Regions from separate parts of the Shinella sp. 838 genome, predicted to be linked through region 3. Evidence: predicted binding sites of a transcription regulator. Region 3 holds the regulator's gene; each other region holds the start of a gene.
The links. Region 3 encodes LexA, which represses DNA repair genes until DNA is damaged. Its sites were predicted from a motif close to TGTTCNNNNTGTGTTCNG; they were not measured.

Region 1 (3,261 bases), on a different contig from region 3:
AGAATCTTGCGGACAAGGCCCGCAAGCTCGGCATCCCGGTCATGAAGTTCGATGGCGGCGCGTAAGCGCCGCCTCTGGCTGTTCCAGCCGCCAATACTTGACTATCGGAGAGGTTGATAGCTCTTATGAAACATCCTTGCAGAACCGGAACAGTAGCATAGTCGCAGGCGGAGCGTATCTACGGGCAGCCTGTCGTGATCCTCAATCGATCATGTGGAGGCTTCCATGTCGCTCATCCTGCTCGCCATCTCTTTGACGATCGCGTTCTGAATCTTTGCCTACAACCTTGCGATCTACGCTTTACCGTTCATGGTTGGGCTGTCCGCTGCCCAATATACTTGGGGCGCCGGAGGCGGCATCCTCCTGTCGGGACTGGCCGCCATCGGCGCGGCGTTGGTTTCGATTGGCCTCGTCATCGCAGTTCTCGGCTTCGCCAGGAATCCGGCTCTGCGGCTGATCGCTCTCGCCGTCTTTGCCGTACCGGCCGTCATCGCCGGATATGCACTCGTCCACGGCGTAGCGAAGAACGCCATCGACCCCGGCCTGATGCTCAGTTTGCTTTCCGGCAGCGCCGGGCTGTTCATCGGCATCGCGGCAATGGTCAATCTGAATGCCCTCGGCGTGTCCTTGTTTTCACGCTGATCGGCAGCGAAGTGAAAAACCCGGCGGCTTGCGCCGCCAACCCCGGTTCCCCCAACAAAAGGCTGTAGCGCCGCCGCTGCGCTTTGCATCCTCCGCCTCCAGTCTGCTTCGCCCGGCCGAGGATGTCGGTCATCGGTGCCAGATCCGCGGATCGTGGGCAGTCAATGCTAGCTGCGGCCTCCACTTCCTGTAGTGGATGCGAACGCAGAAACCGTCGCATGCCTTTTCGCAAATCGTCCGGATCGTGCCTTCCACCGCCGAAACGGCGACACGGTGCTGTTCCGTGCCTCGGAACCCTATAGCCGCACCATTCTCGTCCCGCCCAGCCTGTCCGGGAGATGACGCGAGGTGGCCGGAAGGGGAGAAGGTCGGGAGTCGCCCCGAACTGCGCAGGTCCGTGAGCCTGCCTGGTCGCTGTTACCGGTGAGGACGATGGTTCTGCTGCGCGTCCCCGTATTCGTGCTTTCAAAGGCACCAATCCCTCCGACTGACTGATCCCCTAAGTTCGTTCTGTTTCCTCCAGCAACCCCGGCGGCTCCCAGCCGTGTTGCCGCGCAAGCGCGGCTGCCCGCCCCACCTGGGGCCTTAGGGGCAAGCTGCCGATAGGTTCGGCAGTTGCGGGAGTCTCCCGACGGCCTTGGCCGGGTCTCGTCGGAGGGATGGTCCCTCCGAGAAGCAACGGAGACTTACAATGCAGAACATCGTCATTCTCGCCGGCAACATCGGTCAGACCCCCGAAACCCGCACCACTGAGGGCGGTACCCGGATCACCCACTTCACGCTTGCCACCTCGCGCCCCCGCTACTCGGTCGGCAAGGTTGTCCGGGACGAGAGGGGCTACCGGATCCAGGATACGGAATGGCACCGCATCACCGCCTTCAACGGCCTCGGCAAGACGATCCAGGAGTATTGCGAGAAGGGCATGAAGGTTCTGGTTCGCGGCCGCATCCACTACACGAAGTGGACGGACCAGCAGGGCAACGACCGCTACGGATGCGAGATCATCGCCGAGACGGTCGACTTCCTGAGCCCGGCGAAGCAGACCGAAAGCGAGGACGGCAAGTTCATCGACGACGATGACATCCCGTTCTGAGCGGGAACCGCGAAGCCCGGCGGCGCAAGCCGCCGGGTTCTTTCATGGCAGGCCATGCGCCGAGACGACCGAATCAGCTATCAAAGGAAAGCTGTTTGCAATGTCGATCAGGCATTTCATGCTGGCGAAGTGAGCCAAGAACGACTAGTTTAGTCGTAGTTCTGGAGTGCGCACAGGTCCGAATGGGAGGTGATCATGCATGATCACCGCCCGACAATCACGGGCCGCGCGCGCGTTGCTGGGTTGGACACAGGAGACGCTCGCTGACAAGGCCCGAGTAGCACTGACCGCACTGAAACGCCTCGAATCCGAAAGCGGTCTCGAAGTGTTCGAATCGACGCGCGATCAGGTGCGCCGGGCCCTCGAATCGGCCGGGATTGTTCTCCTTTCGACAGACAAGGGCGAAGGAGTTCTGCTCCTGCATGACAGGATCGATTCGTCCCGGTAGTCACGCCGGGCACCAAGCTACCAAACCCTTGTCAAAAAAAGGGGCTATCTCCTGAGCGAGATGGTTAACGGACTTAGCGCGCGTGAATATGGTGGCTCGATGGGACAGGAGACGCAAACATTTCTGGACGAACCACCGTTCAGCGAAACGATCACGACTTATGACCGCACACATATGAAGCTCTACATGCGGCTGGTCGACGCCAACCGCGACGGCGCAGACTGGCGCGAGGCGGTGCATATCCTGTTTGGCCTCGATCCCGATCAAGACCCCAGACGCTGCCGCTCTATCCACGATGCGCATCTGGCGCGCGCCCGGTGGATGATGGAGCGCGGCTATCGCGAGCTGGTTCGTGAGAGCCAGCGCGGGTCGCCATCGTGATGCGTCGGACGCATCACCTGTTGAGGCTCAACTGACTTTCGCAGATCAACCCAAACGGGAATCGTGATTCTCCCAAAGACTTAGACAAATACTTGGGAGGATCAGCGATGACACCCGACGCATCGATCTGGCGTTCCTCGGAATATGATCATCTGGACGGCCTGACCGCGTCCGATCTCGCCTGGGAATGGCTCCGCCGCAACGACGCCTATGACGCGGATTTTGAGGCTTCGGCCTCCGCTCGCGGAATGCATGAACCACTGACCGTGCGAATTCGACAACAGTGGGGGTTGCGATTTCCCGGTCGATCCCCTGACACCTCCGCCGGAAGCGCCAGTCTTCTGGCTTCCGCAGGAGGACACAAGCGTTGTAATGCTCGCCGAGGCGCCCGTTGACCTCGGCTCCGGTATCACGAGCGATGCTCCCGCGCTGTGGCGGCAGGGGTCGCCGATGGGCGATGATGACGCTGCATTTCGTTTAGCCCTCGCGAACGGTCAGTCCCTCCAGATCATTGACCACGCCATCGACGGAAAAGAAAATGCCGTTGCGGTCATTCCTCTCGGCATAGACGGCTTCGACCGGATCGAAGCCGTCTATCGCTTCCTTTCAGCCTTGCATGGCCGCGCCATTCCCCCGGACACGCGCCTGACGCGTCAGCAGCGCGCCCGCCAGCGCCGGATGCTGCGCGCCTTCGACG
Region 2 (3,261 bases), on a different contig from region 3:
TGCCGTTCATCTTCCAGTTCCCGGCAACGAGCGGGGTTACATCCGGTGTCATGAGACCTCCCTGTCCTTGAAATTCGCGTGGTTTGCGGCGTAGCAAATCGGCGCCTATTGCGCAAACAACCAGTTGAGCGTCTCGCGCCAGTCGGTCATGCGCACGGGCGTGCCGTGGCCGCCGGTCTGGAACAGCACGAAGCGCGCCGGCACACCGGCCTTGCGCAGCCGGCGGAACACCGCGATCTGGTCGTTTGCGGCATAGACGCTGTCGCTGTCGCCATGGGTGAAGAACACCGGCAGCTTCGCCTTGAAGGCCGGCGTCTTGCCGTAGTCGCCGTCCGCCGCCCCGCCCATCAGCACCATGCCGGCAAGGCTTTTCACCGCCGCCGGATCGCGCGCCACGCGGGCGCAGATGAAGCTGCCCATCGACGCGCAGGCGAGGATGACCGGGGCATCCGGCGACAGCGCCTTGGCCGTCAGGATGAGGCCGGAGATGCGCGCGGCGCCCTTGTCGTCGAAGGAGGGAACGCTCGGGGCGTAATAGACCCCGCCATTCTGCAGGGCGAGGTTCTTCAGCCGGTTGAAATTGCCGCCGAAATTCCAGTCGTTGTTGCCGAGCCGCCGGTCGCCGCCGCGGCCGTGGATGAAGATGACCGTGAAGGCCGCGCCCTCCCCCTTGCCGGTCATCGCGACGTCGATCGGCCCGGCCGGCGTGTCGATCGTCACATTCTTCTGCGCCTTCTTCACCGCGGTCGAGACATAGGCCGCCTTCACCCGGCGCTCCGGCACCTGGTCACGACCGTTGATGTCGCGCAGTTCCTGGTAGTCGACGACCGTGAGCGCCCCGTCGTCGCTCGTCTCCACAACGGTGCCGTAGCCGAACAGGTCGTCTTTCCAGGGCTTCAGGCTCAGCGCCGCCGCCTCGCCGGTCATCGAGCAGGCAAGGGCCGCGGCCAAAAACAGCCGGGAAAGGCAATGAACTGTGGACTGACGCATGAACTGTGGCTCCCTGGAGGCTGCGATACTTGCCATCCGCCCGCCCGCAACGCAATCCTCCGCCAGCGGTTGGCGCGGCTTGGCGCATCCTTGAGGCCGGTCAGACCATCCGGCATCGCACGAATGCGGCCGAAGACGGACGGGGCGGCACGCCGTGCCGGCATCGCGAAAGCCCACGGAATCTGGCAGAGTCGCAAGTGATTCGCTAAACGACATTTTTTGCGCCAGACCCCGGTCCGTCACGGACCGGCGGCGAAACTGGCAAACGGAACAAAATCTGAACGGCCCATGCAAGACGACAGCAACGACCTCTTCGCCAACATGCCCTCCCAGCCAGCCACGCCGCCGGTCGAAAAGCCCGCTGCGGCGGCCGCCCCTGCCCGCGAGGCGCGCCCTGCCCCGCCGAGCGAAGGCACCGGCGGCTACGACGCCTCGGCGATCCGCGTGCTGGAAGGTCTCGAACCGGTCCGCATGCGCCCCGGCATGTATATCGGCGGCACGGACGAGAAGGCGCTGCACCACCTCTTCGCCGAAGTCATCGACAACTCGATGGACGAGGCCGTCGCCGGCCACGCCAATTTCATCGAGGTCAATCTCGATGCCGAAGGCTACCTGTCCGTCACCGACAACGGCCGCGGCATCCCGGTCGAGAACCATCCCCAGATGCCGGGCAAGTCGACGCTGGAGGTCATCCTCACGGTCCTGCATGCCGGTGGCAAGTTCGACGGCAAGGCCTACGAGACCTCGGGCGGCCTGCACGGCGTCGGCGTCTCGGTCGTCAACGCCCTCTCCGACCATCTCGAGGTCGAGGTCGCCCGCAACAAGAAGCTCTACCGCCAGCGCTTTTCGCGCGGCAAGCCGGTCGGCGGCCTGGAGGAGCTCGGCGACGTGCACAACCGCCGCGGCACCAAGGTGCGCTTCCATCCAGACCCGGAAATTTTTGGCGCACACGCCCATTTCGATCCGGCCCGCGTCTTCCGCATGGCCCGGTCCAAGGCCTATCTCTTCGGCGGCGTCGAGATCCGCTGGAGCTGCGACCCGTCGCTGCTGCCCGAGGGTTCGGAAACGCCGGAAAAGGCGGTCTTCCACTTCCCCGGAGGCCTCAAGGACTATCTCCAGGCGACGCTCGGCAAGGACTACACCGTCACCCGCGAGATCTTTGCGGGCAAGAGCGAGAAATCGGGCGGCCACGGCTCGCTGGAATGGGCCGTCACCTGGTACGGCGGCGATTCGCTGATCCACTCCTACTGCAACACGATTCCGACGGCCGACGGCGGCACGCACGAGGCGGGCCTGCGCATCGCGCTCACCAAGGGCCTGAAGAATTATGCCGAGCTGACGCAGAACAAGCGTGCCGCCGCCATCACCACCGACGACGTGATGATCTCGGCCGTCGGCATGCTCTCCGTCTTCATCCGCGAGCCGGAATTCGTCGGCCAGACGAAGGACAAGCTTGCCAGCGTCGAAGCCCAGCGCATCGTCGAGAACGCGCTGCGCGACCCCTTCGACCACTATCTCGCCGACAATCCGGGCGAAGCCGCAAAGCTGCTCGACTGGGTGATCGAGCGTGCCGAAGAGCGCCTGCGCCGCCGCAAGGAAAAGGAAGTCAGCCGCAAGACCGCCGTGCGCAAGCTGCGCCTGCCGGGAAAGCTGGCCGACTGCTCGCAGAATTCCGCCGAAGGCGCCGAACTCTTCATCGTCGAAGGCGATTCGGCCGGCGGCTCGGCCAAGCAGGCGCGCAACCGCGCCAACCAGGCGATCCTCCCGCTCCGCGGCAAGATCCTCAACGTCGCCAGCGCCGGCCGCGAAAAACTCGGCGCCAACCAGCAGATCTCCGACCTGGTGCAGGCGCTCGGCTGCGGCACGCGTTCGAAATACCGCGAGGACGACCTGCGCTATGAGCGCGTCATCGTGATGACCGACGCCGACGTCGACGGTGCGCACATCGCCTCGCTGCTCATCACCTTCTTCTATCAGGAAATGCCCGACCTCATCCGTGGCGGCCATCTCTATCTCGCCGTGCCGCCGCTTTACCGCCTCAGCCAGGGCGGCAAGACGCTCTATGCCCGCGACGACCCGCATCGCGAGGAACTGATGCGCACCGTGTTCAACGGCCGCGGCAAGGTGGAGATCGGCCGCTTCAAGGGCCTCGGCGAGATGCTGCCGGCGCAGCTCAAGGAAACCACGATGGATCCGTCGAAGCGCACGCTTTTGAAAGTGGCGATCGACGACGTCGATTTCGAGGGCACCCGCACCGCCGTGGACGACCTG
Region 3 (3,261 bases):
GTCGCTGCCAAGTTGACGCAGCCGCCCTTCGACAATTCCGCGATGGACGGTTATGCCGTGCGCCACGCGGATATAGCCACGCTCGGCTCGATCCTGAGCGTTGCGGGCATGTCGTCCGCTGGCCACGCCTTCCAGGGCACCGCAGGCCCCGGCGAGGCCGTGCGTATCTTCACCGGCGCCCCGCTGCCGGCCTTCGCCGATACCGTGCTCCTGCAGGAAGATGCCGAGGTCCTGGAAGACGGTCGCATCCGCACCACCTTCCTCACACCGAAGGGCCGCCACATCCGCCCGCGCGGCCAGGATTTTTCCGAAGGCGAAATCGTCCTGAGGACCGGCGACGTGCTCGATGCCGGCCGCCTGACGGTCGCGGCAGCCATGAACCATGCGGCGGTGACCGTCTATGCACGCCCGCGCATCGCCGTGCTCGCCACCGGCGACGAGCTTGTGTCGCCGGGCACGCCCCCAGGCGCCAGCCAGATCATTGCATCCAACACCTACGGCGTCGCTGCGCTCGCCCGCGCGGCAGGCGCCGAGGTGATCGACCTCGGTATCGTCGGCGACGACAAGGACGCAATTCTGAACGCCGTGCGCCACGCACTGTCGCTCGGTATCGATGCGCTCGTCACACTCGGCGGCGCATCTGTCGGGGATTTCGACCTTGTGCAGCCCGTGCTCGGCGAAGCCGGCATGGACCTCGATTTCTGGCGCATCGCCATGCGCCCCGGCAAACCCCTGATGGTCGGCCGCCTCGGCGACGTGCACGTCGTGGGCCTGCCCGGCAACCCTGTTTCGAGTCTCGTCTGCTCGCACCTCTTCCTCGTTCCCCTCGTGCGCCGCCTCGCGCGCCTTCCAGCGGAAAACCGCGAACGTCCGGCCATTGCCGCCGTGCCGCTCAAGGAGAACGACCACCGGCAGGACTATGTTCGCGCACGCATTGCCCGCGACCCCGCCGGAGACCTGCTCGTCACGCCCCTCGACAAGCAGGATTCCTCCATGATGAAGGCCTTCTCCGCATCCGAGGCCCTTCTCGTCCGCGCACCCCACGCGCCGGCGGCCCCTGCAGGCGCGCCCTGTACAGTGCTTCTCCTGCGCGAACCATCCGCCTGAACAGTACTATTATTGTTTCAGCAGCCCCTTGCAGAACACATATGGAACAGATAGTGTCTGTTCTGGATTTGTTTCACTCGATTCTCGGTGGAGGGGCCATGCTCACGCGGAAACAACAGGAACTTCTCCTGTTCATTCATGAACGGATGAAGGAGTCCGGTATTCCTCCCTCCTTCGACGAGATGAAGGACGCGCTGGATCTCGCGTCGAAATCGGGCATCCACCGCCTCATCACGGCGCTGGAGGAACGCGGCTTCATCCGGCGCCTGCCGAACCGGGCCCGCGCGCTCGAGGTGATAAAGCTTCCCGAAGCCTATACCCAGAGCCTGCAGCCGCGCCGCGGCTTTTCACCTGCCGTCATCGAGGGCAGTCGCGGCAAGCAGCCCCCCGCTCCCGTCGCCGCCCCGCCGCAGCGCACGCCCGTGGCCGAGGTTTCCTCATCCGTCTCCGTGCCTGTCATGGGCCGCATCGCTGCCGGCGTGCCGATCTCCGCCATCCAGAACAACACCCATGACATCACCGTTCCGGCCGAGATGATCGGCAACGGCGATCACTATGCGCTGGAGGTCAAGGGCGATTCGATGATCGAGGCCGGCATTCTCGATGGCGACACGGTGATCATCCGCACGGCGAGCAGCGCCAATCCCGGCGAAATCATCGTCGCGCTTGTCGACGACGAGGAAGCCACGCTGAAGCGCTTTCGCCGCAAGGGCGCGTCGATCGCGCTCGAAGCGGCAAACCCCGCCTACGAGACCCGTATCTTCGGGCCGGACCGGGTAAAAATCCAGGGCAAGCTGGTCGGCCTCATTCGCCGCTATCACTGATCGGCCGGCTGATCGAAACTGCCCGTGCGCCAGTCGTAGCTGCGGTGGCGGGCCCAGGGCCGGTCGAGACTTTCCACGGCCGGTGTGACCTGCGCAGCTGAAAAGATGTTGGATAGGCCTTCGGCGGCCGGGTGGATTTCGAGGGCGCCGGTTCGCCTCAGGTGACGCACAGTCACCAGGCGCGCACCCGAGCGGCAGGCCTCGAGCCGCAGGGCCAGGGACAAGACGACGAGGTCGGCAGCGTCGCAGGCCGTGCCCAGGAAGGCGACGTCGTCGAGGGTCACGATCCGCCAGCCGCTTGGCGAGACGGCGGCGCAGAAGGCCTTTGCCTCGCAGACGAAGCCATTGCCGGCCCGGGCCGCCGCGAGCGCGGACGCCATGGCGTCCCTCGCCTTCTGCCGGTCGGCCTTGCGCCGGGGCTTGTTTCGGCTTTCTGCGGCACCCGTGGTGCTGACGGCTTCTTCAAGGGTCAAGCCGGCGCTTCTGCGGATCTCGGGTTTTACAAGTTCGCCGAGCCGAAGGGCGCGCCGCCACTGCGCATAGATGAAGTCTGGCGGTCTTGCCCGGTTTGTGGCGACGGTTTCGCCGCGAAGGATGGCAACGAGGCGGCCATCCTCGGACACCAGCGCTTCCGGCGTGGCACCTCCAGCCGGAAAGCAGGCGATGGCGAGGCCGATCCCGACAAGCAGCGTTCCCGCATGGCGCAGCCGCGTGCGCAGGATGCAGACAAGCCCGCCACCAAGACCGATCAGCAGGAACGCAATCGAGGGAATGCGGCCGGTGACGATCTCGCCCTTCCAGCTCGCAACCCATGTCGACAGCGCGATCATCCACTCGATGCCCTTGCCCATGATCGCGAAGGGCACGCCATCGAGGCCGAAAGGCATGAGCAGTACGGCGATGAGGCCGAAGGGCATGACGATCGCGCTGATGACAGGCATAGCGAGCAAGTTGCCGGCAAGTCCATAGGCCGGGATGCGATGGAAATGGCCGATGGAATAGATCAGGGTCGCGAAGCCGCCGATCAGCGAGGACAGGAGCAGCCCGCCGAAGAAGCGCCCCAGCGCACCGCCGAACAGTTTCAGGCGCCCTCCCTCGCCCTCGCGGCGGACGGGACGTTCCCGCCAGGCCGCATAGCCGGCGACGAGCCCGAGCGTTGCGGCATAGGACATCTGGAAGCCCGGATTGGTGACGGCCGACGGTGTCATGGCAAGGATGACGATGGCCGAGAGTGCCACGTTGCGCAGGCTGATCGCCGCACGGCCGAACAGCACCGCCACCAGCATGATGCAGATCATGATCCACGAGCGCACGGCGGAGATCGCACCGC

Region 1: a site for LexA is predicted at 1,145-1,162, ahead of P9A16_RS17205 (single-stranded DNA-binding protein). Genes of this name have one in related genera too.
Region 2: a site for LexA is predicted at 1,257-1,274, ahead of parE (DNA topoisomerase IV subunit B). Genes of this name have one in related genera too.

The regions. Positions count from the first base shown of each region.
Region 1 is NZ_JARSBQ010000005.1:22,795-26,055, forward strand. It holds gene P9A16_RS17195 (DUF2493 domain-containing protein) at 1-65, shown strand, start outside; gene P9A16_RS17200 (hypothetical protein) at 310-642, shown strand; gene P9A16_RS17205 (single-stranded DNA-binding protein) at 1,334-1,735, shown strand; gene P9A16_RS17210 (hypothetical protein) at 1,935-2,183, shown strand; gene P9A16_RS17215 (DNA -binding domain-containing protein) at 2,283-2,564, shown strand; gene P9A16_RS17220 (transcriptional regulator domain-containing protein) at 2,672-2,959, shown strand; gene P9A16_RS17225 (DUF2285 domain-containing protein) at 2,937-3,261, shown strand, end outside.
Region 2 is NZ_JARSBQ010000011.1:105,707-108,967, reverse strand. It holds gene tpiA (triose-phosphate isomerase) at 1-52, opposite strand, end outside; gene P9A16_RS26100 (alpha/beta hydrolase) at 106-990, opposite strand; gene parE (DNA topoisomerase IV subunit B) at 1,279-3,261, shown strand, end outside.
Region 3 is NZ_JARSBQ010000001.1:1,549,036-1,552,296, reverse strand. It holds gene P9A16_RS07335 (molybdopterin molybdotransferase MoeA) at 1-1,107, shown strand, start outside; gene lexA (transcriptional repressor LexA) at 1,206-1,931, shown strand; gene P9A16_RS07325 (ComEC/Rec2 family competence protein) at 1,925-3,261, opposite strand, start outside.